DNA from 3 places in the Streptomyces sp. NPDC101178 genome. Region 2 is predicted to be linked to each of the others. Evidence: riboswitches for the same ligand, from Rfam matches in the RefSeq annotation. Region 2 holds a riboswitch; each other region holds the start of a gene.
The links. A riboswitch is a leader RNA that binds a small molecule or an ion and turns the genes downstream of it on or off. The one in region 2 is predicted to bind cyclic di-AMP.
Positions count from the first base shown of each region.

Region 1 (9,901 bases), on a different contig from region 2:
ATCAGCGTCTCGATGTCGGCGCCCGGATGCTTGATCAGGTGGCGGGCGGCGGCGATGACCTCGCCCAGGTTGTGCGGGGGCATGTTGGTCGCCATGCCGACCGCGATCCCGGAGACGCCGTTGACCAGGAGGTTGGGGTAGGCGGCCGGGAGGACGACCGGCTCGCGCTCCTGGCCGTCGTAGTTCGACTGGAAGTCGACCGTGTCCTCGTCGATCGCCTCCGTCATCAGCGAAGTGGCGTCGGCCATCCGGCACTCGGTGTACCGCATGGCGGCCGGCGGGTCGTCGTTGCCGAGCGAGCCGAAGTTGCCGTGGCCGTCGACGAGCGGCAGCCGCATCGAGAAGGGCTGCGCCATCCGCACCAGGGCGTCGTAGATCGACGCGTCACCGTGGGGGTGCAGCTTGCCCATGACCTCACCGACGACGCGCGCGCACTTCACATAGCCGCGGTCGGGGCGCAGTCCCATCTCGTTCATCTGGGACACGATGCGCCGGTGCACCGGCTTCATGCCGTCGCGGGCGTCGGGCAGGGCCCTGGAGTAGATCACCGAGTACGCGTACTCCAGGAAGGAGCCCTGCATTTCGTCGACGACGTCGATGTCGAGGATCTTCTCCTCGAAGTCGTCCGGCGGCGGGGTCTTCGTGCTACGGCGGGCCATCGCGGCTGCGACTCCTTCTCGGATTCACGGATTCTGATCGGACAACCTGGGGTACTGATGCGGACCATTGTGGACCTCCGCACTGACAACGCGGACCTTGACCCGTCCGAAGCCGTCCCGGGCGGCACGGCCGGGGACACCATCGATGGAAACTTCCGCGGAACGGGAACTTCGCCAGGTGCCGGTGCGCTTGCTTAGAGTGGCAGGTCTGGCAGGAAGTACCGGTCAGGAAGTCCAGTATCGCGATCGAAGGGACGTACATGCCCATGGGTCACACGGCCACCGCACAGGCTGGCTCCGGCGGCCTGACAGCGACCGAGCACCGCCTGGCCAACGGCCTGCGTGTGGTGCTCTCCGAGGACCATCTGACCCCGGTCGCCGCGGTCTGCCTCTGGTACGACGTCGGCTCGCGCCACGAGGTCAAGGGACGCACCGGCCTGGCTCACCTCTTCGAGCACCTGATGTTCCAGGGCTCGGGCCAGGTCAAGGGGAACGGCCACTTCGAGCTCGTCCAGGGGGCCGGCGGCTCGCTCAACGGGACGACCAGCTTCGAGCGGACCAACTACTTCGAGACCATGCCCACCCACCAGGTGGAGCTGGCCCTCTGGCTGGAGGCCGACCGCATGGGCTCCCTCCTCGCCGCGCTCGACGAGGAGTCCATGGAGAACCAGCGCGACGTCGTCAAGAACGAACGGCGCCAGCGCTACGACAACGTGCCCTACGGCACCGCGTTCGAGAAGCTCACCGCCCTCTCCTACCCCGAGGGCCACCCCTACCACCACACCCCGATCGGCTCCATGGCCGACCTGGACGCGGCCACGCTGGAGGACGCCCGCGCGTTCTTCCGTACGTACTACGCGCCCAACAACGCGGTGCTGTCGATCGTCGGGGACATCGACCCGGAGCAGACCCTCGCCTGGGTCGAGAAGTACTTCGGCTCCATCCCGTCCCACGACGGCAAGCAGCCGCCGCGCGACGGCACCCTGCCCGAGATCATCGGCGAGCAGCTGCGCGAAGTGGTCCACGAGGAGGTCCCGGCGCGTGCGCTGATGGCCGCCTACCGCCTCCCGCACGACGGCACCCGCGCCTGTGACGCGGCCGACCTGGCGCTCACCGTGCTCGGCGGCGGCGAGTCCTCGCGGCTGCACAACCGCCTGGTCCGCCGCGACCGTACGGCGGTGGCGGCGGGCTTCGGCCTGCTGCGGCTCGCCGGCGCGCCCTCGCTGGGCTGGCTGGACGTGAAGACCTCCGGCGGGGTCGAGGTGGAGACGATCGAAACCGCCGTCGACGAGGAGCTGGCCCGGTTCGCCGAGGAGGGCCCCACACCGGAGGAAATGGAGCGCGCGCAGGCCCAGTTGGAGCGCGAGTGGCTGGACCGGCTGGGGACGGTCGCGGGCCGCGCCGACGAACTGTGCCGTTACGCGGTGCTGTTCGGCGACCCGCAGCTCGCCCTGACCGCCGTGGGACGCGTCCTCGACATCACCGCGGACGAGGTGCGCGAGGCGGCAGCGGCGGCCCTGCGCCCCGACAACCGGGCGGTGCTGGTCTACGAGCCCATCGAGCCGTCCGAGGACGCCGAAGAGGCCACCGACGCGCCCGAGGGGGCGGACAAGTGAGCGACGCCGCCGTGACTGGAGTAGCCATGGAGTACCACCCGCAGCCGACCCCGGGCACCGCCCGGCCGTGGGCCTTCCCCGCACCCGAGCGCGGCGCCCTGCCCAACGGGCTGACCGTGCTGCGCTGCCACCGACCCGGCCAGCAGGTCGTGGCCGTGGAGATCTTCCTGGACGCACCGCTGGACGCCGAGCCCGAGGGCCTGGACGGCGTGGCCACGATCATGTCGCGCGCGCTCTCCGAAGGCACCGACAAGCACAGCGCCGAGGAGTTCGCCGCAGAGCTGGAGCGGTGCGGAGCCACCCTGGACGCGCACGCCGACCACCCGGGAGTCCGGGTCTCCCTGGAGGTCCCGGCCTCCCGGCTGGCCAAGGCGCTCGGCCTGGTCGCCGAGGCCCTGCGCGCCCCGGCCTTCGCCGAGAGCGAGATCGAGCGGCTCGTCGGCAACCGCCTCGACGAGATCCCGCACGAGAAGGCCAACCCGTCCCGGCGCGCGGCCAAGCAGCTCTCCAAGGAGCTGTTCCCGGCCACCGCCCGGATGTCCCGCCCGCGCCTGGGCACCGAGGAGACCGTGCGGCGGATCGACGCCGCCGCCGTGCGCGCCTTCTTCGACGCCCACATCCGCCCGGCCACCGCGACGGCCGTCATCGTCGGCGACCTCACCGGCATCGACCTGGACGCGCTGCTCGCCGACACCCTCGGCGACTGGTCCGGCAACACGGCCCAGGCCCGCCCGGTCGCGCCGATCACCGCCGACGACGCCGGCCGCGTGGTCATCGTGGACCGTCCCGGCGCCGTCCAGACCCAGCTGCTGATCGGCCGCATCGGCGCCGACCGCCACGAGCGCGTCTGGCCGGCCCAGGTGCTCGGCACGTACTGCCTGGGCGGCACGCTCACCTCCCGGCTGGACCGGGTGCTGCGCGAGGAGAAGGGCTACACCTACGGGGTACGCGCCTTCACCCAGGTCCTGCGCTCGACCGGGCCCGACTCGGGCGGCGCGGCGATGCTCGCCATCAGCGGTTCGGTTGACACCGAGTCCACCGGCCCGGCGCTGGAGGACCTCTGGAAAGTCCTGCGGACGCTGGCCGCCGAAGGGCTGACCGACGCCGAGCGCGAGACGGCCGTGCAGAACCTGGTGGGCGTCGCCCCGCTGAAGTTCGAGACGGCCGCCTCGGTCGCGAGCACGCTGGCCGACCAGGTCGAGCAGCACCTGCCCGACGACTACCAGGCCCAGCTGTACGCCCGCCTCGCCGAGACGGGCACCGTGGAGGCGACCGCTGCCGTGGTCAACGCCTTCCCGGTGGACCGGCTGGTCACGGTCCTCGTCGGCGACGCGGCACAGATCGCGGAGCCGGTGAAGGCGCTCGGCATCGGAGAGGTGACCGTCGTCAGCGGCTGACACACCGTCGGCACACACCAGGACGGAGAGAACCCCAGCGAGGAGTAATTCGCCGGGGTTCTCCCTTTTGTCCGCTTGGTTCCTTTCTTCATGTCTTGCTGAAGTAAATCCCTCTACGCCCTGTGGGATGCGCGACAAATCCCCCTGTCCGTTTGGTGACGGACGGCCGCCTTGTCTAGCGTCGGCCCGGCTGTCCGTCACCCGTATGCCGCATCCGCGGCGCCGGGCAGCCATCGCCGAGTCCCCGTCAGGCGCGAGCCTGGGGAGCCGGGGACCCACACGCAGTCCCTGGGGTGAATCGGAACCCCGTGCCGCGAACCGGCGCGGAGCTCCGTAGGAGACCTTCCTGCTCCGAACCCGTCAGCTAACCCGGTAGGCGAGAAGGAAGGAAAGGATCAAGCACCTCCATGGCGTTCACCCGTGCCACCGGGAAGCACCGTGCCCCGAGCCGCCTGAAGCGCCGCGGCGCTCATGTCGCCGGCGTCGCGGCCCTGACCACGACCGGTGTCCTCGGCGCCCTGGCCTCCCCGGCCGCCGCAGCCGACTCCGAGACCCCGAAGGCCGCCGAGACCGGACTCACCCAGGCCATCGCCCTCGACGCCACGATCGCCGAGCAGATCGAGGCCCAGGCGCAGGCGCAGCACCGGCAGGCCGAAGCCGTCGCGAAGGCGAAGGCCAAGGCGGCCGCCGAAGCCAAGGCCAAGGCGGCGAAGGCCAAGGCGAAGGCCGAGAAGGCCAAGGCCAAGGCGGAGGCCCAGCGCAAGGCCGAGGCCCGCGCCGAGGAGATCCGAGAGGAGGAGGCCCGCGCGGCCCGCGCCGCCGAGCGTGCCCGCCTCAACGCCTTCCACCTCCCGGTCGCCGGCTCCTACGTCACCACCGGCTACAAGTCCGGCGGTGCGCTCTGGTCCTCCGGCAGCCACTCCGGCGTGGACTTCCGCGCCGCCTCGGGCAGCTCCGTCGTCGCGGTCGGCGCCGGCACGGTCGTCGAGGCCGGCTGGGGCGGCGCGTACGGCAACAACATCGTGCTCCGGATGACCGACGGCACGTACACCCAGTACGGTCACCTCTCCTCGATCGGCGTCTCCGTCGGCCAGTCGGTCACCTCCGGCCAGCAGATCGGCCTCTCCGGCTCCACCGGCAACTCCACCGGGCCGCACCTCCACTTCGAGGCCCGCACCACCGCGGAGTACGGCTCCGACATGGACCCGGTCGGCTACCTGCGCTCGCACGGCGTCAACGTCTGACCCGACCGCGTACCACCGCTCCTCCCGAAGGCCCCGGCTTCCCGCCGGGGCCTTCGGCCGTGCGCCGGGAATGCCCGGACCGATCCCCTCCGCCCCCGACCTTTGGCCAGAAGATATCCATCAATTCGGGCCTGCCATCGGAAATTGCGGAAGATTGCCTTAGAGTCACGGAACAGGCGTCGGCCGGCCGCGTTTCGCGGGGATGAAGGCGGAGGTTCGGACATGCGCATTCCCGCGCATTCGGTATGCACGGCAATCCGTGACGACATCGTCTCCGGTGTCTACGAGCGCGGCAGCCGCCTCACCGAGGAGCTGCTGGCCCGCCGGTACGGGGTCTCCCGCGTCCCGGTCCGCGAGGCGCTGCGCACCCTGGAGTCCGAAGGCTTCGTCACCACCCGCAGGCACGCCGGGGCCTGTGTCGCCGAGCCCACCGAGCAGGAGGCCGCCGACCTGCTGGAGGTGCGGATGCTCCTGGAGCCGCTCGGCGCCGCCCGCGCGGCCCAGCGCCGCACGGAGGCCCACCTCAAGGTGCTCCGCGGCCTGGTCAGGCTGGGCCAGGAGCGGGCCCGCCGCGGTGAGGGCGAGGATCTGCGGTCACTGGGCGGCTGGTTCCACGAGACCCTGGCCCAGGCCTCCGGCAGCCCCGGCCTGATCGCCCTGCTCACCCAGCTCCGGTACAAGATCGCCTGGATGTACGCCGTCGAGCAGCCGGCCCGCCCGGTCGACTCCTGGGCCGAGCACGGAGCCATCGTGGACGCGGTGGCGCGCGGCGACGCGGAACGGGCCAGGGCGCTCACCGCCCTGCACGCGGAGCGGGCCGCCGGCGCGCACCGGCTGCGCCGACCGGACAGGCCCGGCCGTCGGGCGGCGCCACCGCCACGCGTGAGTTCTTCGCAACACGGCGTAAACATCGCGGGTGCCCGTCATTAACAAGCGCGCCGTATACAAAGAGAAGCAATTTCCGAGGGCTCTATTCACGCTGCCCGAAATCGTTTTTCATCGCCTCGGGACAACGAAAGAGCCGTGGTTCTCCCGGAGGGAGAAACCACGGCTCAGGTCCGTTACCGTCGAACGGTCCCGGAATGGGTCAGACGGTCTCGGGAAGCTCTTCGAGCCCCTCGGCGACCAGCTTCGCCAGACGGTCCAGGGCGGCCTCGGCGTCGTCCGCGTCGGACGCGAGCACGATCTCCTCGCCACCCTGCGCACCCAGACCCAGCACCGCGAGCATCGAGGCGGCGTTGACCGGGTCGCCGTCGGCCTTGGCGATCGTCACCGGGACGCCGGAAGCCGTGGCGGCACGGACGAAGATGGAAGCGGGGCGGGCGTGCAGGCCCTCGGCCCAACCGACGTTTACGCGGCGCTCAGCCATGGTTCTGCCCTTCACATATCAACGGTTGTCTAGACCAGTCTCTCATGCGGTGCGTACTGCTGTGCCCGGCCTCTCCTCCCACCGGCAGGCCCCGGCCGTCCTCAGACTGCCCCGGTACCGATCCCTCCGCGACCGGGAGACCGGCCGTAGGCTTTGCCCATGGAGCCCACGCCGGAACAGAGTCCGCATCACGCGTACCCCGACCACTGGGAAGCGGACGTGGTGCTCCGTGACGGTGGCACCGCGCGCATCAGGCCGATCACCACGGACGACGCCGAACGGCTGGTCAGCTTCTACGAGCAGGTGTCCGACGAGTCGAAGTACTACCGGTTCTTCGCCCCGTACCCGCGCCTTTCCGACCGGGACGTGCACCGCTTCACCCATCACGACTACGTCGACCGGGTGGGGCTGGCCGTCACGACCGGCGGCGAGTTCATCGGAACCGTCCGCTACGACCGCATCAACGACCAGGGCCGCCCCGCCTCCGCGCCCGCCGACGAGGCCGAGGTCGCCTTCCTCGTCCAGGACGCCCACCAGGGCCGCGGAGTCGCTTCGGCGCTGCTCGAACACATCGCCGCCGTCGCCCGCGAGCGCGGTATCCGGCGCTTCGCCGCCGAGGTGCTGCCCGCCAACAACAAGATGATCAAGGTGTTCCGGGACGCCGGCTACACCCAGCAGCGCAGCTTCGAGGACGGCTCCGTCCACCTCACCCTCGACCTCGAACCCACCGAGAAGTCCCTCGCCGTCCAGCGCGGCCGCGAACAGCGCGCCGAGGCCCGCTCGGTCCAGCGCCTCCTCGCGCCCGGCTCCGTCGCGGTCATCGGCACCGGCCGCACACCCGGGGGAGTGGGCCGCACGGTCCTCCGCAACCTCCTCGCCGCCGGCTTCACCGGCCGTACGTACGCCGTGAACCGCGCCTTCGACGAGGGCCTCACCACGCTCGACGGCGTCCCCGCGCACCGCTCGCTCGGCGAGATCGACGAGCAGGTCGACCTCGCCGTCATCGCCGTCCCCGCCCACCGCGTCCCCGAGGCCGTCGCCGACTGCGGCGAGCACGGCGTCCAAGGACTCGTCGTCCTCTCCGCCGGCTACGCCGAACAGGGCTCCGCCGGCCGTGAGCTCCAGCGCGAACTGGTCCGCCAGGCCCGCTCGTACGGAATGCGGATCATCGGCCCCAACGCCTTCGGCATCATCAACACCGCCGAGTCCGTCCGGCTGAACGCCTCCCTCGCCCCCGAGTCGCCCGCCCGCGGCTCGATCGGCCTCTTCACCCAGTCCGGCGCCATCGGCATCGCCCTCCTCTCCGGCCTCCACCGCCGGGGCGCGGGCCTCTCCTCGTTCATCTCGGCCGGTAACCGGGCCGACGTCTCCGGCAACGACTTCCTCCAGTACTCCTTCGAGGACCAGGACACCGACGTCGCCCTCCTCTACCTCGAATCGCTCGGCAACCCGCGCAAGTTCACCCGCCTCGCCCGCCGCACCGGCGCCGTCAAGCCCGTCGTCGTCGTGAAGGGCGCCCGGCACAGCGGCACCAACCCGCCCGGCCACGCCGTCCCCGTCAGCCGCATCCCCGACGCCACCGTCTCCGCCCTGATGCGGCAGGCGGGCGTCATCCGGGTCGACACGGTGACCGAGATGGTCGACGCCGGGCTCCTCCTGGCCGGCCAGCCGCTCCCGGCCGGACCCCGGGTCGCGATCCTCGGCAACTCCGAATCGCTCGGCCTCCTCACGTACGACGCCTGCCTCGCCGAAGGGCTCCGCCCGCGCCCGCCGGTGGACCTCACCACGGGCGCCTCGCCGCAGGACTTCCGGGACGCGCTGGCCGAGGCGCTGGCCGACGGGACCTGCGACGCCGTGATCGTCACCGCCATCCCGTGGGTCGGCGAGAACGGCGAGGCCGAGACCGGCGACGGCGAGGTGCTGGCCGCAGCGCTGCGCGGCGCGGCCGCCGGCGGACCGGCCAAGCCCGTCGCCGTCGTCCACGTGGAGATCGGCGGCCTCGCCGAAGCCCTCGCCGCCGCGAGCAGTACGGCCGCACCCCGTACCCGGCCCACCACGCTCGCCGCCCAGCCCTCCGGCCCGCCCGCTCCCACGGAGAACGCACCTCAAGAAGCCGCAGAAGCCGCAGGAGCCGAACGAACCGCAGGAGCCGAAGAAGCCGAGCCCCCCGCCCCAGCCGGCCGCATCCCCGCCTATCCCGCCGCCGAACGTGCCGTACGCGCGATGGCCGAAGCCGTGAAGTACGCGCAGTGGCGGCGCCAGGCGGCCACCCCCGGCAAGGTGCCCGAGTTCCTGGACGAGACCACCGACGAGCCCGGCGCCGCCGCCCTGATCGACACCCTCCTCGGCGCCACCCCCGACCCGCGCGGCCGCCCCCTCACCCACGACGAGGCCCGCGAGCTGCTCGGCCGCTACGGCATCCCCGTACGCCCCACCCTCCCCGCCCCGGACCCCGATGCGGCGGTGGCGGCAGCCGCCCGCCTCGGCTACCCGGTGGCACTCAAGACCACCGCGCCGCACCTGCGCCACCGCGCCGACCTCGGCGGCGTCCGGCTCGACCTCGCCGACGAGGACGCGCTGCGCCGGGCGTACGGAGAGTTCACCGAGCTCCTCGGCAAGCCCGCCGAACTCCTCCCGGTCGTCCAGTCCATGGCCCCGCGCGGCGTGGACACCGTCGTACGGGCCTCCATCGACGCCGCCGCCGGGGCGATCCTCTCCTTCGGCCTCGCGGGCGCCCCCTCCGAGCTCCTCGGCGACACCGCGCACCGGCTGGTCCCGGCCACCGACCGCGACGCCGCCGAGCTGATCCGGTCCATCAAGGCGGCCCCGGTCCTCTTCGGCTGGCGCGGCTCGGCCCCCGTCGACACCCCGGCCCTGGAGGAGCTGCTGCTGAGGCTCTCCCGGCTGGTCGACGACCATCCCGAAGTGGTCTCCGTGGCACTGGAACCGGTGGTCGTGGCGCCTCACGGCCTCACCGTCCTCGGCGCAGGCGTCCGCCTCGCCCCGCCGCCCCCGCGCGGCGACCTCGGCCCGCGCCGCCTCCCGAACTACTGACAGGTCCCAGGCAGCCACCGGCCCACCGTAGGATGGTGCACATGGCAAAGACCGGTACGACGACCCAGGGGCTGCGCGCGGCGATCGAGCGCAGCGGCTACTACCCGGCCCTCGTGGCCGAGGCGGTCGAGGCCGCCGTCGGCGGGGAGCCGGTCGCCTCGTACCTGGTCCACCAGGAGACCACGTTCGACTCCAACGAGGTCCGCCGCCATGCCACGGTCCTGGTGCTGACCGAGAACCGCTTCATCGTCAGCCACACCGACGAGCAGGCCGCCGACACCAGCTCCCCGACGCCGTACGCCACCACCTCCACGGAGTCGGTCAAGCTCGACCGGATCTCCTCCGTCGTGGTCAGCCGCGTGGTGGCCAACCCGGAGAAGTACGTCGCGGGCACGCTGCCGCGCGAGGTCGTCCTCACCATCGGCTGGGGCGCGGTCTCCCGGATCGACCTGGAGCCCGCCGCCTGCGGCGACAGCAACTGCGAGGCCGACCACGGCTACACGGGCAGCTCCACCGCCGACGACCTGAGCCTGCGCGTCAGCGAGGCCGGTGACGGCCCCGA
Region 1 covers NZ_JBIWOZ010000010.1:111,949-121,849, forward strand. Annotated here, with positions in the region: gene ACIRR8_RS26980 (DNA topoisomerase (ATP-hydrolyzing) subunit A) at 1-659, opposite strand, end outside; gene ACIRR8_RS26985 (M16 family metallopeptidase) at 920-2,275, shown strand; gene ACIRR8_RS26990 (M16 family metallopeptidase) at 2,302-3,672, shown strand; cyclic di-AMP (ydaO/yuaA leader) riboswitch at 3,897-4,065, shown strand; gene ACIRR8_RS26995 (M23 family metallopeptidase) at 4,080-4,916, shown strand; gene ACIRR8_RS27000 (GntR family transcriptional regulator) at 5,139-5,846, shown strand; gene ACIRR8_RS27005 (HPr family phosphocarrier protein) at 6,004-6,285, opposite strand; gene ACIRR8_RS27010 (GNAT family N-acetyltransferase) at 6,445-9,339, shown strand; gene ACIRR8_RS27015 (DUF5998 family protein) at 9,381-9,901, shown strand, end outside.
Region 1: linked by a shared signal. The riboswitch ahead of ACIRR8_RS26995 (M23 family metallopeptidase) and the one ahead of ACIRR8_RS13210 (transglycosylase SLT domain-containing protein) in region 2 are both predicted to bind cyclic di-AMP.

Region 2 (9,901 bases):
CAGGCGGCCACCCCTCGAACCTCACCGTGAAGCTGGGCGCCGACGCGGATCTGCAGTCCGTGGTGATCAAGCTGAACCCGGACCCGATCTGGTCCACCAGGACCCAGGAGTTCCAGGTGCTCGGCCGGACGCAGAGCGGGACCGGCTTCACCTCGCTCAAGGCCCGCGCCGGCTACGTGTTCAACCCGGCCACCAACCGGAACACGGTGACGGTCCCGGTCAGCGGCCGGGCCGCCGACCTCCAGCTCCAGTTCTTCTCGAACACCGGGGCGCCCGGGGCCCAGATCGCCGAGATCCAGGTGTTCGGGACGCCGGCGCCCAACCCGGACCTGACCGTGAGCGCCCTGTCCTGGAGCCCTTCGGCGCCTTCGGAGACGGACAACATCACCATCCAGGGCACCGTACGCAACATCGGTACGGCTCCGTCGGCGGCGACCACCGTCAATGTGAGCCTGGGCGGCGTGGTCGTGGGCAGCGCCCCGGTGGGTCCGCTCGCCGCGGGTGCCTCGGCCCCGGTCTCGGTGGCGGTCGGCAAGCGGCCGCAGGGTTCGTACACCGTCTCGGCGCTGGTCGACCCGACCGACACCATCGTCGAGTCGGACAACACCAACAACAGCCGCACCACCGCATCGCCCCTGGTGGTCGGCCAGAGCCCCGGCCCGGACCTGGAGGTCCGCTCCATCACCTCCAGCCCGTCGAACCCGGCCGTCGGCGCGGCGGTCACCTTCACCGTGGCCGTGCACAACCGCGGCACCAGTGCGGTGAGCGCGGGCACGATCACCCGGCTGACCGTCGGCTCCACCACGCTCAACGGCGCGACCCCGGCCGTCCCGGCGGGTGCCACGGTGAACGTGCCGATCAGCGGCAGCTGGACGGCGGCGAGCGGCGGAGCCACCCTGACGGCCACGGCCGACGCGACGAACCTGGTCGCGGAGACCAACGAGACCAACAACGTGCTGGCCCGCTCCATCGTCGTCGGGCGCGGCGCGGCGGTGCCGTACACGGAGTACGAGGCGGAGGACGCCGCGTACCAGGGCACGCTGCTCACCTCGGACGCCGAGCGGACCTTCGGCCACACCAACTTCGCCACCGAGTCCTCGGGCCGCAAGTCGGTGCGGCTCAACTCCACCGGTGAGTATGTCGAGTTCACCTCGACCAACGCGTCGAATTCCATCGTCGTCCGCAACTCGATCCCGGACGCGGCGGGCGGTGGCGGCCGTCAGGCGACCATCAGTCTCTACGCGAACGGCCAGTTCGTCCGCAAGCTCGACCTCTCCTCCAAGCACAGCTGGCTGTACGGCAACACCGACAGCCCGGAGGGACTCACCAACACGCCGGGCGGCGACGCGCGGCGGCTCTTCGACGAGTCGCACGCGCTGCTCGCGCAGACCTATCCGGCCGGCACCAAGTTCAAGCTCCAGCGGGACGCGGGCGACAACGCCGCCTTCTACATCATCGACCTGATCGACCTGGAGCAGGTCGCACCGCCCACCGCTCAGCCCTCGGGCTGCGTCTCCATCACGACGTACGGCGCGGTGGCGAACGACGGGATCGACGACACCGCCGCCATCCAGCGCGCGGTGACGGCCAACCAGAACGGCCAGATCGGCTGCGTCTGGATCCCGGCGGGCCAGTGGCGCCAGGAGCAGAAGATCCTCACCGACGACCCGCTGGACCGGGGTCAGTGGAACCAGGTGGGCATCCGTGACGTGACGATCCGGGGCGCGGGCATGTGGCACTCCCAGCTCTACACGCTGACCCCGCCGCACGAGGCGGGCGGGATCAACCACCCGCACGAGGGCAACTTCGGTTTCGACATCGACGAGAACACGAAAATTTCCGACATCGCGATCTTCGGCTCCGGCACGATCCGCGGCGGTGACGGAAACCATGAGGGCGGTGTCGCGCTCAACGGGCGGTTCGGCAAGAACACGAAGATCAGCAACGTCTGGATCGAGCACGCCAACGTGGGCGTCTGGGCGGGCCGCGACTACGACAACATCCAGTCCCTGTGGAACCCGGGCGACGGCGTCGAGTTCACCGGGATGCGGATCCGCAACACGTACGCCGACGGCATCAACTTCGCCAACGGCACCCGCAATTCGACCGTGTACAACTCGTCCTTCCGCAACACCGGCGATGACGCTCTCGCCGTCTGGTCCAGCAAGTACGTCAAGGACCAGTCCGTCGACATCGGCCACGACAACAGCTTCCGCAACAACACCATCCAGCTGCCGTGGCGGGCCAACGGCATCGCGATCTACGGCGGTTACGGCAACAAGATCGAGAACAACATCATCTCCGACACCATGAACTACCCGGCCATCATGCTGGCGACCGACCACGACCCGCTGCCCTTCTCCGGGCAGACGCTGATCGCCAACAACGCCCTGTACCGCACCGGCGGAGCCTTCTGGAACGAGGACCAGGAGTTCGGCGCGATCACGCTCTTCCCGCAGAACCTGCCGATCCCCGGCGTCACGATCCGCGACACCGACATCATCGACTCCACCTACGACGGCATCCAGTTCAAGACGGGTGGCGGCCTGATGCCGGACGTGAAGATCCAGAACGTCCGGATCGACAAGTCCAACAACGGCTCCGGCATCCTCGCGATGGGCGGCGCACGCGGCAACGCGACGCTGACCAACGTGACGATCACCAACTCGCGTGACGGCCATGTACTGATCGAGCCCGGCTCGCAGTTCACGATCAGCGGCAGCCCGACCGCCGCCCGCGCCGAGCAGTAGTCACCTCCGTACGGTTCCCGGGCCGGCGGTTCACCCGCCGGCCCGGGAACACCCATTTTTTCCCTCGCCACGGCTCTGGGAAGTGCGAGGTCCGGCCGCTACCCTCCGCGCATGATTCCCACGGTTGTCTGGGGTACCGGCAACGTCGGCCGCGCGGCGATCCGCGCCGTCGAGGCCCATCCAGCACTGACACTCACCGCCGTCCTCGTCCACGATCCCGCCAAGGTAGGCCGGGACGCGGGCGAGTTGGGCGGTCTCGGCCGCACGCTCGGCGTCGCGGCCACCGACGACATCGCCGCCGTCCTGGCCGGCCGCCCGCGCGCGGTGGTCTACGCGGCCTCCGGCGACATCCGGCCCGACGACGCGCTGACCGACATCGGCCGGGCGATCCGCGCCGGAGCTGTCGTCGTCACACCGTCCCTCTATCCCCTCTACGACCAGCGCAACGCCCCGCCCGAGCTGCGGGATCCCGTCCTGGCCGCCGTCGCGGAGGGCGGCGGCTCCCTCTTCGTCTCCGGGGTGGACCCCGGCTGGGGCAACGACGTCCTGCCGCTGCTGGTGAGCGGTCTGGGCACCGAGGTGGACGTGATCCGCTGCCAGGAGATCTTCGACTACTCCACATACGAGCAGGAGGAGTCGGTACGCCATCTGATCGGCATGGGCCACCCGTTGGACTACCAGCCGCTCATGCTCGCCGAGAGCGTTCCGACGATGGTGTGGGGCGGTCAGATACGGCTGATGGCCCGGGCGCTCGGCGTCGAGCTGGACGAGATCCGCGAGACGCTGGACCGCCGGGCGCTGGAGACGACCGTGACCACACGCACGATGGGCGAGTTCGCGGCGGGCACGCAGGGCGCGGTGCGGTTCGAGGTGCAGGGCATCGTGGGCGGCGAGCCCCGCATCGTGATCGAGCACATCACCCGCATCCATCCCTCGTGCGCACCGGACTGGCCATCGCCGCCCGACGGTGTGGGCGCGCACCGGGTGGTGATCGAGGGCCGTCCCCGTATCGAGGTGACGGTCGAGGCGTCCGACGAGGGCGAGAACCGGTCGGCGGGCGGGAACGCCACGGCCGTCGGGCGGCTCGTCTCGGCCATCGACTGGCTGGTGGACGCCAAGCCGGGCCTGTACGACGCACTCGACGTCCCGCTGCGGCCCGCTGTCGGCAGGCTGGGAAGGAGAACGGCATGATCATCGACATCCCGGAGGGCCAGGAGCCCATCGGTTACGTGTGGGGGGAGATGGTCCCCGGCATCGGCATGGCCGCCGCCACCTTCTCGATGTCCGTGTACGAGCACACGACGCTGGGCCTGCGGGAGTTCGAGGCGGCGCGGCTGCGGATCGCGCAGATCAACGGGTGCCTGTTCTGCCTGGACTGGCGGACCGAGCGGGACGGCGCGAAGGTCGAGGAGGAGTTCGCGCAAGCGGTGACCGAGTGGCGTACGACGGACGCCTTCGACGAGCGGACCCGGCTGGCGGCGGAGTACGCGGAGCGGTACGCGCTGGACCACAACGGTCTCGACGACGCCTTCTGGAAGCGGATGACCGCGCACTACAGCCAGGTGGAGATCGTGGAGCTGTCGATGAGCATCGGCTCGTGGCTGGCCTTCGGGCGGCTCAACCATGTGCTGGGGATCGACGCGGTGTGCGTTCTGCCGGGTCACTGACGGAGTCCGGGGCCGCCGGGTTGGCACTCCCGGCCCCGGGCTCTCCGTTCGCCCGGTGGTTCAGCGGCGCAGATCGGTACGTCCGATGGATCAGCGGCGCAGATCGGTGGCGATGATCCGCTCGATGTTGCGCTCGGCGAGCGCGGTGATCGTCACGAACGGGTTGACGCTGACGTTGCCCGGGATCAGGGCGCCGTCGATGACGTACAGGCCCGGGTAGCCGTGCAGCCGGCCGTAGTTGTCGGTGGCCTTGTCCAGGACCGCGCCGCCCAGCGGATGGTAGGTGAGGTGGTCGCCCCAGATCTTGTAGGTGCCGAAGAGATCCGTGCGGTAGATCGTTCCCTCCTTCTTGTTGATCTTGTCGAAGATGGTCTTCGCGGCGTCGATGGACGGCTGCTTCCACGCCGTCTGCCAGTTCAGTTCCGGCCTGCCCGCCGCCGCGTTCCAGGTGAACTCGGCCCGGTGGGGGTTCTTGGTGATCGAGAGGTAGAACGAGGCCCAGGTCTCGATCCCGGTGGGCAGCGGGGCGACCTCGGCGAAGGCTCCGCCGGCGTCCCAATTGTCGATGCCGCCGGTGGGGATGGAGGACTGCACCTTCCCCGTCGGATCCCAGAGGTGGTTGGCCCGGCCGCACATGACGTTGCCGTTGTCGCCCCAGCCCTTGCCGACCTCGCTGTTGAGGCCGGGCAGGGCTCCGGTCGCCTTCAGGCCGACGAGCAGCTTGCTGGTGCCGACGCTGCCCGCGGCGAAGAAAACCCTGTCCGCCGTGACCGTCTTGGTGACGATGGTCCGGCCGGTGGTGTCCAGCTGGTCGATGAGGACCGTGTAGCCGCCGCCGGAGGCCGGGGAGACGCGGGTGACCTTGTGGAGCGGGGTGATGGTGACCCGGCCGGTGGCCTTGATCCGGTCGATGTAGGTCTTCTGGAGCGACTTCTTGCCGTAGTTGTTGCCGTAGAGGATCTCGGCGTCCAGCGCGGACTTCGGTACGGTCCCGGCCGCCTCCTGCTTCATGTAGTCCCAGTCGTACACGGCGGGCACGAAGAGGAACGGGAAGCCGGAGCGCTGGGCGTGCTTCCGGCCGACCCGGGCGTACTGGTAGCAGTCGACGGAGTCGAACCAGGCCGGGTCGATGGTGGTGACGCCGAGGTCCGCGTTGGCGCGCGGGTAGTAGGTGCTGTACATCTCGGCGGCGTTCACCGACGGGAGGATGGTGGCGAAGTTCTCCCGCTTGGGCGTGACGGCCATGCCGCCGTTGACCAGCGAGCCGCCGCCGACGCCGCGCCCCTGGTAGACGGTGATGCCGGCGAACTCCTCGGCGTCCAGGATGCCTGTGTAGCGGTTGACGCTCTTGTCGATCGGGAAGCCGAGGAAGTTGCTCAGCGGCTGCTTGGTCCGGGTGCGCAGCCAGAAGGAACGGTCGTCCGGCTTGGTGGTGTTGGCGAAGATCTTGCCGTCGGCGCCGGGGGTGTCCCAGGCCATGCCCATCTCGACCATGTGGACGTCGGTGCCCGCCTGGGCGAGCCGGAGGGCGGCGACCGAGCCGCCGTATCCGGTGCCGATGATCAGCACCGGCACATGGGCACCGGATCCGATCGGGGCAGCCGAGGCCCGGGGCGTGGCCCAGACCGGTGTGGTGGGTCCGGCGAGCGCCGCGACGCCAAGAAGAGAACCTGTTCCTGTGATGAATCTACGACGGGAGACGCCTCTGTGAGCGCCTTTGTGCAGGATGGAGTCGCTCATGTGACTTACCTCACTCTCGATGAGTGCAACAGGTTCTACTGTCGATCGCGTGGCAAGTCACTAGAAACTTGGGGGTAACTTCCCGGTACGCCGAGGGGCCCCGGACCAGATGGTCCGGGGCCCCTCGGCGTGAGCGCGTACGGGATCAGTAGGCGCCGAAGACGTTGTCGATCGAGCCGTACCGGTCCGCGGCGTAGTTGCACGCGGCGGTGATGTTGGCGACCGGGTCGTAGCTGTCGGTCGAGGTGCCGGGCACGTGGTAGGCCTGGAAGGTCGGGTCGATGACCTGGAGCAGCCCCTTGGACGGGGTGCCCTTGACCGCGTTGGAGTCCCAGTTGTTGATGGCGTTCGGGTTGCCCGAGGACTCGCGGATGATGTTGCGGTGGATGCCCTCGTAGCTGCCGGGGATGCCGTGCTGGGCCATGACCGCCAGCGACTCCTTGATCCAGCCGTCGAGGTCGTTGGTGTACGTGGCGGGGGCGGCGGCCGGGGCGGCGGCGGGCGCGGCCGTGGTGCGCTCCGAGCGGTCGGCGCGCTCCGCCGTGGCGGTGCGCTCGGCGGCCTTGGCAGCCTTGCCGGCCTTGGCGTCTGACGGGGCGGCAGCCTTGGCGCCGATGGTCAGCGTGATACCCGGGTGAATAAGGTTCGGGTTCTCGCCGACGGCCTTGCGGTTGCCTTCGTACAGCTTCTTCCAGCCGCCGCTGACGGAATACTCGCGGGCGATCTTGGAAAGCGTTTCGCCGGACACCACGGAATGCTTGGCGGGTGCCGCCTTCGTCACGGAATTCGCCTGGACGGTCACGGAGACGGGAGCCACCGCCTTTTCCGCGGCGACGGAGTGCGCGGGAGCGGCGGAGGCGGTGGTGGCGCCGAGCACCGGGAGGGCCAGAACGGCTCCACCCGTGGTCACGGCGGCGATGCCACGGCTCAGCGAGCCGGACTTGGAACGGCGGTGCTTACCCTGTGCGGGCATGGGGAATTTCCTCTCCGGCGCCTACGAGGTGAGCTGTCGGGTTCAGACGGGAGATGTCTGGCCGCACGGTCGTGCGACTTCACCCCTAGCCGTTCCGGATACCGGATCGGCGGCATACCTGGGTCCCCCGCTCCTGCCGTACGTGAGTGGGTTGCGGATTCCCGGACGGCGGCAGGATTCGGCGTTCCATCCGGATTGACCGTGACCGTAGGCGAAAAGCATCGGGCAGAACAAGCCCCGAATTCCTGATCTTCTTTCTCCGCATGATCGAATTCCGGAATTCCCGGTCGCGCCGGTTCCGTCAGGGTGTCAACTTTCTTCGCACAGAAGGGAACCGACGCCTCCACTTCCACGTCCGCACCCCCGGGCGTGACGCTCACCACTTCGCGCGGGGGTGGCCGGAATGGGCACACCCAAAAGGGCCCAAGAATCCCATTAACCCCTTTACGGAAGAGAGGGCTAAATGTCCAAAATCGCCCATACCGACCTAGCGAAACGGACTTATCGGGCGGTTCCGTAGGCCGGGTCGGAGGTCTCTCGGGGTCAGGGCTTACGGTGTGGGGTGGAGACTAGTAAGCCAACCCTTACCTCCGACGTACGCTGTACCTGCCCGCGTTCGCCCGCCTTAAGGATCACCACGCCATGACACGCCCCGTCCGCGTCGCCATTGTCGGAGCCGGCCCCGCCGGTATCTACGCTGCGGACGCGCTGCTCAAATCCGAGGTCTGCCAGGACCCGGGTGTCTCGATCGACCTGTTCGAGCGCATGCCCGCGCCCTTCGGCCTGATCCGTTACGGCGTGGCTCCCGACCACCCGCGGATCAAGGGCATCGTCAAGGCGCTGCACCAGGTGCTGGACAAGCCGCAGATCCGCCTCTTCGGCAACGTCAGCTACCCGAACGACATCGACCTGGACGACCTGCGGTCCTTCTACGACGCGGTGATCTTCTCGACCGGCGCCGAGGCCGACCGGGCTCTCGACATCCCGGGCATGGAGCTCGACGGCTCCTACGGCGCGGCCGATTTCGTCTCCTGGTACGACGGCCACCCCGAGGTCCCGCGCACCTGGCCGCTCACGGCGGAGAAGGTCGCCGTCCTCGGCGTCGGCAACGTGGCGCTGGACGTGGCCCGCGTGCTGGCCAAGACGGCGGACGAGCTGCTGCCCACCGAGATCCCGGACAACGTGTACCAGGGCCTCAAGGCGAACAAGGCGCTGGAGGTGCATGTGTTCGGGCGGCGTGGCCCGGCGCAGGCCAAGTTCAGCCCGATGGAGCTGCGGGAGCTGGACCACTCCCCCAACATCGAGGTGATCGTCAACCCCGAGGACATCGAGTACGACGAGGGCTCCATCGCCACCCGGCGGGAGAACAAGCAGGCCAACATGGTCGCGCAGACCCTGGAGAACTGGGCGATCCGCGATGTCGGCGACCGCCCGCACAAGCTCTTCCTGCACTTCTTCGAGTCGCCGGTCGAGATCCTCGGCGAGGACGGCGAGGTCACCGCGCTGCGCACCGAGCGCACCGAGCTGGACGGCACCGGCAACGTCCGGGGCACCGGCCGGTTCACCGACTGGGACGTGCAGAGCGTCTACCGGGCCGTCGGCTACTACTCGGAGGAGCTGCCCAAGCTCCCCTTCGACGTGGCCTCCGGCACGGTCCCGCACGAGGCGGGCCGCGTCATCTCCGGTGACGAGCACATGGCCTCGGTCTACGTCACGGGCTGGATCAAGCGCGGCCCGATCGGCCTGATCGGCCACACCAAGGGCGACGCCAACGAGACGGTCGCCTGCCTCCTGGAGGACCGCGCCGCAGGCCGCCTGTCCGAGCCGGCGACGCCCGCACCGGAGGCGGTGGAGGCTTTCCTGGAGAGCCGCAACGTCCGGTACACGACCTGGGAGGGCTGGCACAAGCTGGACGCCCACGAGCAGGCGCTCGGCGTCGCCCAGGGCCGTGAGCGGATCAAGGTCGTGGAGCGCGAGGGCATGCTGGACGCCTCGGGCGCCTTCGCCCTGGCCGAGCCGGCCACGGAGGTCTGAGCCGGGCGGACCCTGTACGCCTGAGGCGTACGGGGCTGTCGCCCGTCAGTCCGGGGCCGGGGCGCTCGTGCCGCCCCGGCCCGGCCCGCGGAACGTCCGCCACAGGTCCGGCGGGGCGGCGTCGCGGGACAGCGGCTGCGGCTTCTGAGGAAGGTGCGTCCAGCGGGCCGCGAGCAGGAGCGCGATGTCGTCGGGCCGGTCCGTGGCCCGCCGGGCCTCGCCGATCACCCGGTTCGCGATCTCGGCCAGCGGGACCGAGCCGATCCCGGCGATCGTGGAGCGCAGCCGCTCGATGCCCTCGTCGATGTCGGTCCCGGGCCGTTCGATGAGCCCGTCGGTGAACAGGGCCAGCACATCGCCCGGTTCGAGCAGCAGGTCGGTGACCGGGTACGTCGCGTGCCCGTCGATGCCGAGGACGATGCCGCCGGGCAGGTCCAGTACCTCGGTCCGGCCGTCGGAATGCCGCAGCACCGGCTGCGGATGGCCCGCCCGTACGGCACGGGCGCGTCCCGTGAGCGGGTCCAGGGCGATGTAGCAGCAGCTGGCGAACTGTCCCGGGTCCAGGTCGATGAGGAGCCGGTTGGTGCCGCTCATCACCTCCTGCGGATCGTGGTTGCTCAGCGCGAACGCCCGTACCGCACTGCGTAGTTGCCCCATGGTGGCGGCCGCCGCGACACCGTGTCCCTGGACGTCGCCGATGACCAGGGCCAGTTCGTGGCCGGTCTCGATGACGTCGT
Region 2 covers NZ_JBIWOZ010000004.1:173,493-183,393, forward strand. Annotated here, with positions in the region: gene ACIRR8_RS13190 (CARDB domain-containing protein) at 1-2,750, shown strand, start outside; gene ACIRR8_RS13195 (dihydrodipicolinate reductase) at 2,862-3,941, shown strand; gene ACIRR8_RS13200 (carboxymuconolactone decarboxylase family protein) at 3,938-4,417, shown strand; gene ACIRR8_RS13205 (GMC oxidoreductase) at 4,508-6,157, opposite strand; gene ACIRR8_RS13210 (transglycosylase SLT domain-containing protein) at 6,303-7,130, opposite strand; cyclic di-AMP (ydaO/yuaA leader) riboswitch at 7,134-7,324, opposite strand; gene ACIRR8_RS13215 (FAD-dependent oxidoreductase) at 7,773-9,164, shown strand; gene ACIRR8_RS13220 (SpoIIE family protein phosphatase) at 9,210-9,901, opposite strand, start outside.

Region 3 (9,901 bases), on a different contig from region 2:
GCTGATCCACCGCCACCCGCACGTCTTCGGCGACGAGAGCGCCGAGACCCAGGAGGACGTCCACGCGCACTGGCTCCGCACGAAGGCGATCGAGAAGCAGCGCACGTCGGTCACCGAGGGCGTCCCCCTCGGCCAGCCCGGTCTGGCCCTCGCCGCGAAGCTCGGCAGCCGCGTCCGCACCGCCGGACTCACCGTCCCGCTACCCACCGGCGACACCATCGGCTACGAACTCCTCGCCCTGGCCGTGACCGCCGAGGCGAACGGCACCGACCCGGAGGCCGCCCTGCGCGCGGCGGCCCGGGTCTACCGGGATGCGATCGTGGCGGCGGAGGGCGGGGCGGGTTAGTACGGTGACCTGAGGGGCCGTACGAGAGGTGGGGGACGGGCGTGGACGCCGAGTTGGGAACGCTGGCTCTGACGGTGGCGCGGATCATCGAGAGCCCCGACCAGAGCGCCAACCGGCTCATGTCCGAGACACTGCGGGGCACCCGGAACGCCTTTCTGGAGGTGGAGTTCGACAACCTGTGGGGGATCCGCCTCCGTGGTGAGGACACGGGCACGCCGAGCGCCGTACACGAGTTCCTGGTCGAAGTGAAGCGCATGGCGCCTTCCGCGTACGAGGAGCTGCAAGCCATCGCCGAAGCCTTCACCGAGGACGAGCAGGCACGCGCGGTCGCTGGTGGCCGGACGCCCGCTCCCGTTCTGCCCGGTCCCGCCGCCCGCGCCACGGCCAACTCCGTCCAGGACGGCACCTTCCACGCCCCGGTCGTCCAGGCCGGCACCTTCTCCGGCGGCGTACACACCTATTACGCGCAGCCGCCGCACTCCACCCTGCCGCCGGTCGCCGACTGGCCGCACCTGGAGACGGCCGACCCGATCACCCTCGGCGTGCACCGCACCCGGCGGCTGTCCGGTGAACCGCCGCTGCCGCCGTACGTGGAGCGCGACTGCGACGCCGAGTTGGGCGACCGGGTCCGCGAGGCGGCCCGGGAGGGCGGTCTGGTGGTGGTGACCGGGGCACCGCTCTCGGGCAAGACCCGGACGGTGTGGGCCGCCCTGGCGGCGAACCTGCCCGGTACGACCCGGATCTTCGCGCCGGCGCCCGGGACGGACCTGCGCGGGCTTCCGGCGGTGGTACGTGGGTGGGGCGAGGCGGGCTGCGTCCTGTGGCTGGACGACCTGAACGGCCACCTCGGGGAGCACGGGCTGACCCCTGCGGTCCTCGCGGAGCTCGTACGGCTGCGCGTGCCGGTGCTGGCCACGATGGAGGACGAGGCGTACGACGCGCGCCGGTTCGGGACGGCGGACCGCGCCCGGGTGCTCGACGGGACGCGACCGGTCGAGCTGAACCGGGTCTGGAGCGACAGCGAGTGGGCGCGCCTCGAGGCGCTGGACGAGGAGCCCCGACTGCGGAGCGCCCGGCTCTGGCGCGGAGCGCACACCGTGCCCGAGTACCTGGCCGTCGGCTCCGACCTCGTCGAGGAGTGGCGGCGGGCGGCCCGGCCGACCCGCCACCCGCGCGGCCACCTGCTGGTGCGCGCCGCGGTCGACCTCTTCCGGTGCGGAGTCCCGCACGGGGCGGTCTCCGACGGTGTGCTCCGCGGCGCGCAGAAGCTGTATCCGGACGCGTACGCGGTGGCCGAGGCCGAGTCGTTCGACGACGGGCTCGCCTGGGCCGCCGAGCAGCGGTACGGGGTGAGCGGGCTGCTGGTTCCCGGGGAGAGGGAGGGCACCTGGGGCGTCTTCGGCGGGCTGCTCGCCGATGCGGTCGACCGGCCCGACGAGTGGCCGGTCCCGCTCGACCTGTGGATGTTCGCGCTCGAAACGGTGGGGACGGAGGGCGCGCGCTGGACGGTCCGGGCCAACGTCCACACACACCTGGTCGAGCGGGCCGGGGAGGACCCGATGGCCGCGGCGGTGCTCGGCGACGTCAACGTGGCCCTCGGTGATCTGGAGACCGCCGAGTTCTGGTGCCGCAAGGCGGCGGACGCCGGTCACATCGAGGCGGCGGCCGCCGCGGGAGAGCTGATGGTCGCGCGCGACGCGGCGGCCGAGGCGATCCCGTACCTGGAACAGGCCGCCGAGGCGGGCGTCGTACGGTCACAGTTCGCCCTGGGCATGCTGCTGATCGACCGTGCCAAGAGCTGGATGAACCGGGCGGCCGAGGCCGGCCACCCCTTGGCGGCGCGGGCGCTGCCCCGGCTGCATGCAGTGACGTACACCCCGCCCGATAGCGTCGAGGAGTGAACCACACCCCCGCCTGCCCCCACACGCCCAGCACGCCGGAAGACGCCCCCGAACTCTTCACCTGGGAGTTCGCCACCGACCCGTATCCCGCCTACGCCTGGCTCCGCGAGCACAGCCCCGTGCACCGGACCGCGCTGCCCAGCGGGGTCGAGGCGTGGCTGGTGACACGGTACGGGGACGCCAAGCAGGCGCTCGCCGACGCGCGGCTCTCCAAGGATCCGGCGAACCACGCCGGGTCCGCGGCCGCCAAGGGGAAGACGGGGATCCCGGGGGAGCGCAAGGCGGAGCTGATGACGCATCTGCTCAACATCGACCCGCCGGACCACACCCGGCTGCGCCGGCTCGTCTCCAAGGCGTTCACCCCACGCCGGATTGCGGAGTTCGCGCCCCGCGTGCAGGAGCTGACGGATCGGCTCATCGACGGCTTCGTCGAGAAGGGAGAGGCGGACCTCATCCACGACTTCGCCTTCCCGCTCCCCATCTACGCCATCTGCGACCTGCTCGGCGTCCCGCGCGAGGACCAGGACGACTTCCGGGACTGGGCGGGCATGATGATCCGCCACGGCGGCGGACCGCGCGGCGGGGTGGCCCGGTCGGTGAAGAAGATGCGCGGCTATCTCGCCGAACTCATCCACCGGAAGAGGGAGAACCCCGGCGACGACCTGATCTCCGGACTCATCCGGGCCAGCGACCACGGCGAGCACCTCACCGAGAACGAGGCCGCGGCGATGGCGTTCATCCTGCTCTTCGCCGGGTTCGAGACGACGGTGAACCTGATCGGGAACGGTACGTACGCCCTGCTCCGCCATCCCGGACAGCGCGCTCGGCTCGAAGAGTCGCTGGCTGCGGGGGAGAGTGCGCTGCTGGCCACCGGGATCGAGGAGTTGCTCCGGTTCGACGGGCCGGTCGAGCTCGCGACCTGGCGGTACGCCACCGAGGCGCTGACGCTCGGCGGGCAGGAGATCGCGGCCGGGGACCCGGTGCTGGTGGTGCTGGCGGCGGCGGACCGGGATCCGGAGCGGTTCGCGGATCCGGAGGCGCTCGACCTCTCACGCAGTGACAATCAGCATCTCGGTTACGGTCACGGCATCCACTACTGCCTGGGAGCACCGCTGGCCCGGCTGGAGGGCCAGGCCGCGGTGGCGACGCTGCTGAAACGCCTTCCTGGCCTGCGACTTGCGGTGGAACCTGACGATTTGCGTTGGCGCGGCGGGCTCATCATGCGCGGACTGCGCACGCTGCCGGTCGAGTTCGAGCCGGGACGGCGCCTTGAGGAAGGTGACACGCTGTCACCTCTGTGACTTTCACGTGATCTGCGCTGCATCGACTTGTGACATGCGTTCGAGTCCCGCTAGGTTCACGGTTCGACGCGTCGGCCGACCGTTCACCGTTGGCCCGTCCGTCACTTGCGTATCAGCTTCACGCACGCGCGTAACAGCTTCATGCTTCTCAGTTCCCGCTTGTCAGTCGCACGGAAGGCAAACTCCATGGGCTCCGCGAACGGCAGACACCGCCGTCCTCGTCAGGCACCCGCCATCGTCGTCGCCGCGGGTGTGACCGGATCGGCCATCGCCATTCCGCTCCTCGGCGCGGCGGGCGCACACGCGGCCGACGCCACCACCTGGGACCGGGTCGCGGAGTGCGAGAGCGGCGGCATGTGGAGTGCCGACCTCGGCAACGGCTACTACGGCGGCCTGCAGTTCTCGCAGGAGACCTGGTCGGCGTACGGCGGCACCGCCTTCGCGGAGCGGGCCGACCTGGCCAGCCGTTCGCAGCAGATCGCGATCGCCGAGAAGGTCCTGGACGACAAGGGCCCGCAGGCGTGGCCGAGCTGCGCGGTGATCTCGGGCCTCGCGGTGGACGGCGGCCTGCCCGGTGTCGACCCCGGCACGGTCCCCTCCGCCGACCCCGTCAGCCCCACCACTCCCACTCCGGACCCGACGACCGCACCGGCGGACGAAGCGGATGAAAAGGGTGGAGCGGAGGATTCCGGCAAGACGGACTCCACCGGCACGACGGGTAAAACCGGCAAGGGGGAGAAGAGGGATGGAGGCGCCACATCCGACCCTGCGGCGAAGCCCTCCACGTCCCCCGCCGCAGGAAAGACCGGAACCCCCGGCTCTCCTGACGCCTCGCAGCCCGCCACCTCCGCCCCCGACGCCTCGAAGGGCGCCGATCGCACGGGCGGCAAGCACCGAGGCGCGCCGGCCCCCGAGGAGGCCGACGCGGTGGGGCAGGAGGACGGCCCGCGCGAGTCAGGCCGGCACGCCTCGCGGGGTGAGGGTGACGCGCGGGACGGCGGCGCGGTCGCCGGCGGCGGCTACACCGTGCAGCCCGGCGACAACCTCTGGGCCATCGCCGACGCGCAGGAACTCCCGCAGGGCTGGACCGGTCTGTACGAGGCCAACAAGGACCTCCTCGGCTCCGACCCGGACCTGATCCTGCCCGGACAGAGCCTGGACCTGGGGCTGGAGCAGGCCGGTCAGCAGGACGGTGAGCAGGAGGGCCAGGCGGGCGCTCCGGAGGGCTCCGAGGCGCCTGCCGCCAACTGATCGAATTCGGGAAAACGCCCCAAAAACGCGGGTAGTTCAGAGGCCTATGTCCACTTATGCGTAAGTGAGACATGGGTCTCTTTGCTGCAACTGGCGCGTTGCGTCCGCCTCCTCGGCGTAGATCGCCTCCGACCTGCGGAAACACTCCGTCAGGGCAGGCAAGTAAGCGCTGATTGAGGCGGTATGTCCATCTTTGAATGTCGGGGTTGCCTGTGTTTACGGTCGGAACCGCTCGCACCGCGGGCCCCGTCGACCGTCACGCCGAATCCTGCCGTCGGTCGAAGGGAACAGACGCGTAAAGCGCCGTAGGCAGGAGCGGGGGACCCAGGTAGGCCGCCGGGTCCGGACGGCCTCGTCGAAGACGGGGACGTACGGGAACGGCTTGGGGTGAAGTCGCGCGCAAGGTCGCGCGACCGGGCAACTCATCAGCCCGAACCCGACAGCTCACCTCGTAGGCGTCGGTGAGGAGATCCGTTCCATGCTGCTGAACAGCAAGGGCAAGCACCGCCGCCCCTCGAAGGCCGTCCGTCTCGCCACCCTCGCGGGTGTCACCGGTGCCGCCGTGGCCGTCCCGCTGATGGGTGCGACCAACGCTTCCGCCGCCTCCGTCGAGACCTGGGACGCCGTCGCCCAGTGCGAGTCCGGCGGCAACTGGTCCATCAACACCGGTAACGGCTACTACGGCGGACTGCAGTTCTCGCAGTCCAGCTGGGCCGCCGCCGGCGGTACGCAGTACGCCTCGCGCGCCGACCTGGCCTCCAAGGACCAGCAGATCGCCACCGCCGAGAAGCTCCTCGACATGCAGGGCCCGGGCGCCTGGGCCTGCGCCGGCGCGGGCGGCCTCACCAACGACGGTGTGGACCCGGGCGTGAACGCCGGCTCCGGCCAGTCCGCGAGCAAGCCCGAGCAGGCACAGCCCGAGCGCAAGGCCGAGCAGCCCACCACGCGCAGCGAGCAGCGCGAGGCTCCGAAGGCCGAGAGCTCCAAGAAGACCGTCACCACGCCGACCGGCGAGAAGGTCCAGAAGGGCGACGGCGAGTACAAGGTCAAGACCGGCGACACCCTGAGCAAGATCGCCGAAAAGGAAGGCGTCAAGGGCGGCTGGAGCAAGCTCTTCAAGCTCAACGACGACATCGTCAAGGAAGCGGACCTGATCTTCCCGGGTCAGCAGCTCCACCTGAAGTAACAGCCGTCTCTCCTCCCCGGAGGGAGGGGGTCCGGCGGCACCCTCCCTCGCTCGGCTCCCCGGCCCGGCGCGCTCTCCCCCCGTGCGCGCCGGGCCGGGATTCTTCCGCGTGAAGGGCGCCGGCGGGCGAGGGGATTCGTTCACCTCTTGTCGCCAGCACTTGTTACCAGCCAGTAGATTTCTGGAGTTTTGTCCCGTGATGCTGGCCCTTGGGTCCTTTTTCGTCCCAGGAGACGGGCGGTCGGCCGACTGACGCGGCCGGGCCGGTTAGGCTCGTGTCGCAAGGCCACAGTGACCCTGCACAACCAGCGTCATATCCCAGAAGGAGATGCCTCGTGCCGTCCATCGACGTCGTCGTAGCCAGGGAAATCCTCGACTCCCGGGGCAACCCCACGGTCGAGGTCGAGGTCGGCCTCGACGACGGCAGCACCGGCCGTGCTGCTGTTCCGTCCGGCGCCTCCACCGGCGCCTTCGAGGCCATCGAGCTTCGCGACGGCGACCCCAACCGCTACCTGGGCAAGGGCGTCGAGAAGGCCGTCCTCGCCGTCATCGAGCAGATCGGCCCGGAGCTCGTCGGGTACGACGCCACCGAGCAGCGCCTCATCGACCAGGCGATGTTCGACCTGGACGCCACCGAGAACAAGGCCTCGCTCGGCGCGAACGCCATCCTCGGTGTCTCGCTCGCCGTCGCGCACGCCGCCTCCGAGGCGTCCGACCTGCCGCTCTTCCGCTACCTCGGCGGCCCGAACGCGCACCTGCTGCCCGTTCCGATGATGAACATCCTGAACGGCGGCTCGCACGCCGACTCCAACGTGGACATCCAGGAGTTCATGATCGCGCCGATCGGCGCGGAGTCGTTCTCCGAGGCCCTGCGCTGGGGCGCGGAGATCTACCACACGCTGAAGAAGGTCCTCAAGACCAAGGGCCTGTCCACCGGCCTCGGCGACGAGGGCGGCTTCGCCCCGAACCTGGAGTCCAACCGCGCCGCCCTGGACCTCATCGTCGAGGCCATCAAGGAGGCCGGTTACGTCCCGGGCCGCGACATCGCGCTCGCGCTCGACGTCGCCGCGTCCGAGTTCTACAAGGACGGCGTCTACGAGTTCGAGGGCAAGTCCCGCTCGGCCGCCGAGATGACCGAGTACTACGAGGAGCTCGTCTCCGCGTACCCGCTGGTCTCCATCGAGGACCCGCTGTACGAGGACGACTGGGCCGGCTGGAAGGTCATCACCGACCGCATCGGCGCCAAGGTGCAGATCGTCGGCGACGACCTCTTCGTCACCAACCCCGAGCGCCTGGCCCGCGGCATCGAGGAGGGCTCCGCCAACGCCCTGCTCGTCAAGGTCAACCAGATCGGTTCGCTGACCGAGACCCTGGACGCCGTCGAGCTGGCCCAGCGCAACGGCTTCAAGTGCATGATGTCGCACCGCTCCGGCGAGACCGAGGACGTCACCATCGCCGACCTCGCCGTCGCCGTGAACTGCGGCCAGATCAAGACCGGCGCCCCGGCCCGCTCGGACCGCGTCGCCAAGTACAACCAGCTGCTGCGCATCGAGGAGATCCTCGACGACGCCGCGGTGTACGCCGGCCGCTCCGCCTTCCCGCGCTTCAAGGGCTGACCCGCAGCCCTTGGGCGGTAGCCTCCGTCCGTCCCCGCACTCGGTCCCGTACCGTGTGCGGGGACGGACGTGCGTCAGAGCTTGTCGTCAAACTGCCGCCCGCCGGGCGGCGTCTGGCACGCACGCTCGCGGCGTTGCCGAAAGGGCCGAGTAGCTCAGCTACGAGACCGTCTCGGCGCCTTGCGATCGCACGCACCAGTCGCCGCCCGGCCGCCCTTCGGGCGACGACGGCAGTTCGACGACAAGCTCTGGGAGGCGGGAGACATGGCCGGGAAGGACCGCGACCGGTTCTCCACCGCGACCAGGCTGCGGTTGCTCGGCGAGCAGACCGCGGCCCGCGTGTACCGCTCCCAGAACCGCCGCCAGGCCCGCCGCTCCCGGCTCACCGGCCGGGCCGCGTTCCTGGCGCTGGTGGTCTGCTCCCTGATCGTCGCGCTCGCCTATCCGATGCGCCAGTACGTCTCCCAGCGCGACGAGATCGCCGAGCAGGAGCGGCTCTCGCAGGAGGCGAAGGCGCGCACCGAGGAGCTGCGGGACGAGAAGGCGCGGCTCCAGGACGACGCGTACATCATGCGGCTGGCCCGCCAGCACCTCCACTACGTCCTCCCCGGCGAGACCGGCTACACCGTGGCCGACCCCGACGCGGCGGAGGACCGGCGCGGAGAACCGGGCGCGAACCACCGCCCCTGGCACTCGAACGTCTGGGACGGCATCGACAGCGCCGACCGCGACTGACCCCCCTCGCACCACCTCTTTCCTTCTACGAGCTTCCGAGCAGAACCAAGGCAGGCATGGAAACGCCCCCTCCGCAGACCGAGTCCACCAAGCCCACCGACGCGGACATCGCCGCGTTCGAGCAGCAGCTCGGCCGCCCGCCGCGCGGCCTGCGCGCCATCGCGCACCGCTGCCCGTGCGGCAACCCGGACGTGGTGGAGACCCAGCCCCGTCTGGAGGACGGCACGCCGTTCCCGACGACGTACTACCTGACCTGCCCCCGGGCGGCCTCGGCGATCGGCACGCTGGAGGCGAACGGGGTCATGAAGGAGATGACGGCCCGTCTGGAGACCGACCCGGAGCTGGCCGCCGCCTACCGGGCCGCGCACGAGGACTACATCACCCGCCGCGACGCCATCGAGGTGCTGGAGGGCTTCCCGAGCGCCGGCGGCATGCCGGACCGGGTGAAGTGCCTGCACGTCCTGGTCGGCCACTCGCTGGCCGCCGGGCCCGGGGTCAACCCGCTGGGCGACGAGGCCATCGCGATGCTGCCGGAGTGGTGGGCCAAGGGCGCGTGCGTCACGCCGTGTGCCGAGAACTCCGTGAGCTCCGACAGCTCCGACGGCTCCCAAGGACAGGGCGCATGACCCGGGTCGCCGCCGTCGACTGCGGTACGAACTCCATCCGGCTCCTCGTCGCCGACGTGGACCCCGCCACCGGCTCGCTCACGCAGCTGGACCGGCGGATGACGATCGTCCGCCTGGGCCAGGGCGTCGACAGGACCGGCCGGCTCGCTCCGGAGGCGCTGGAGCGCACCTTCGCGGCCTGCCGTGAGTACGCCGCCGTGATCGAGGAGTTGGGCGCCGAACGCGTCCGCTTCGTCGCCACCTCCGCCTCCCGCGACGCCGAGAACAGCGCCGACTTCGTGGCCGGCGTCCGGGACATCCTGGGCGTCGAGCCCGAGGTGATCACCGGCGACCAGGAGGCGCAGCTCTCCTTCGACGGCGCCACCAAGGAGCTGACCGGCAGCGACCGCCTGGCGAAGCCGTACCTGGTCGTCGACATCGGCGGCGGCTCCACCGAGTTCGTGCTCGGCTCGGACGGCGTCGACGCGGCCCGCTCGGTCGACATCGGCTGCGTACGGATGACCGAGCGTCACCTGACCGTGGACGGCGCCGTGGTGGACCCGCCCACCCACGAGCGCGTCGCCGCGATCCGTACGGACATCGAGGCCGCCCTGGACGTGGCCGCCGGGACCGTGGCGCTCACCGAGGCGGCGACGCTGGTCGGACTGGCGGGCACGGTCACCACGATCGCCGGAATCGCGCTGGAGCTGGCGGAGTACGACTCCGAGGCCATCCACCACTCCCGGGTCTCCCGGGGCCAGGTCCGCGCGATCACCGAACACCTCCTCCGGTCCACCCACGAGGAACGCGCCGCGATCCCCGTGATGCACCCGGGCCGCGTCGACGTGATCGCCGCGGGCGCCCTGGTCCTGCTCGCCGTGATGGAGCGGACGGGCGCGCACGAGGTCGTCGTCAGCGAGCACGACATCCTGGACGGGATCGCCTGGAGCGCCGCGTAAC
Region 3 covers NZ_JBIWOZ010000009.1:88,938-98,838, reverse strand. Annotated here, with positions in the region: gene ACIRR8_RS25035 (nucleoside triphosphate pyrophosphohydrolase) at 1-346, shown strand, start outside; gene ACIRR8_RS25030 (tetratricopeptide repeat protein) at 388-2,247, shown strand; gene ACIRR8_RS25025 (cytochrome P450) at 2,244-3,548, shown strand; gene ACIRR8_RS25020 (transglycosylase family protein) at 3,735-4,799, shown strand; cyclic di-AMP (ydaO/yuaA leader) riboswitch at 5,091-5,272, shown strand; gene ACIRR8_RS25015 (transglycosylase family protein) at 5,278-5,985, shown strand; gene eno (phosphopyruvate hydratase) at 6,321-7,601, shown strand; gene ACIRR8_RS25005 (septum formation initiator family protein) at 7,866-8,336, shown strand; gene ACIRR8_RS25000 (DUF501 domain-containing protein) at 8,393-8,962, shown strand; gene ACIRR8_RS24995 (exopolyphosphatase) at 8,959-9,900, shown strand.
Region 3: linked by a shared signal. The riboswitch ahead of ACIRR8_RS25015 (transglycosylase family protein) and the one ahead of ACIRR8_RS13210 (transglycosylase SLT domain-containing protein) in region 2 are both predicted to bind cyclic di-AMP.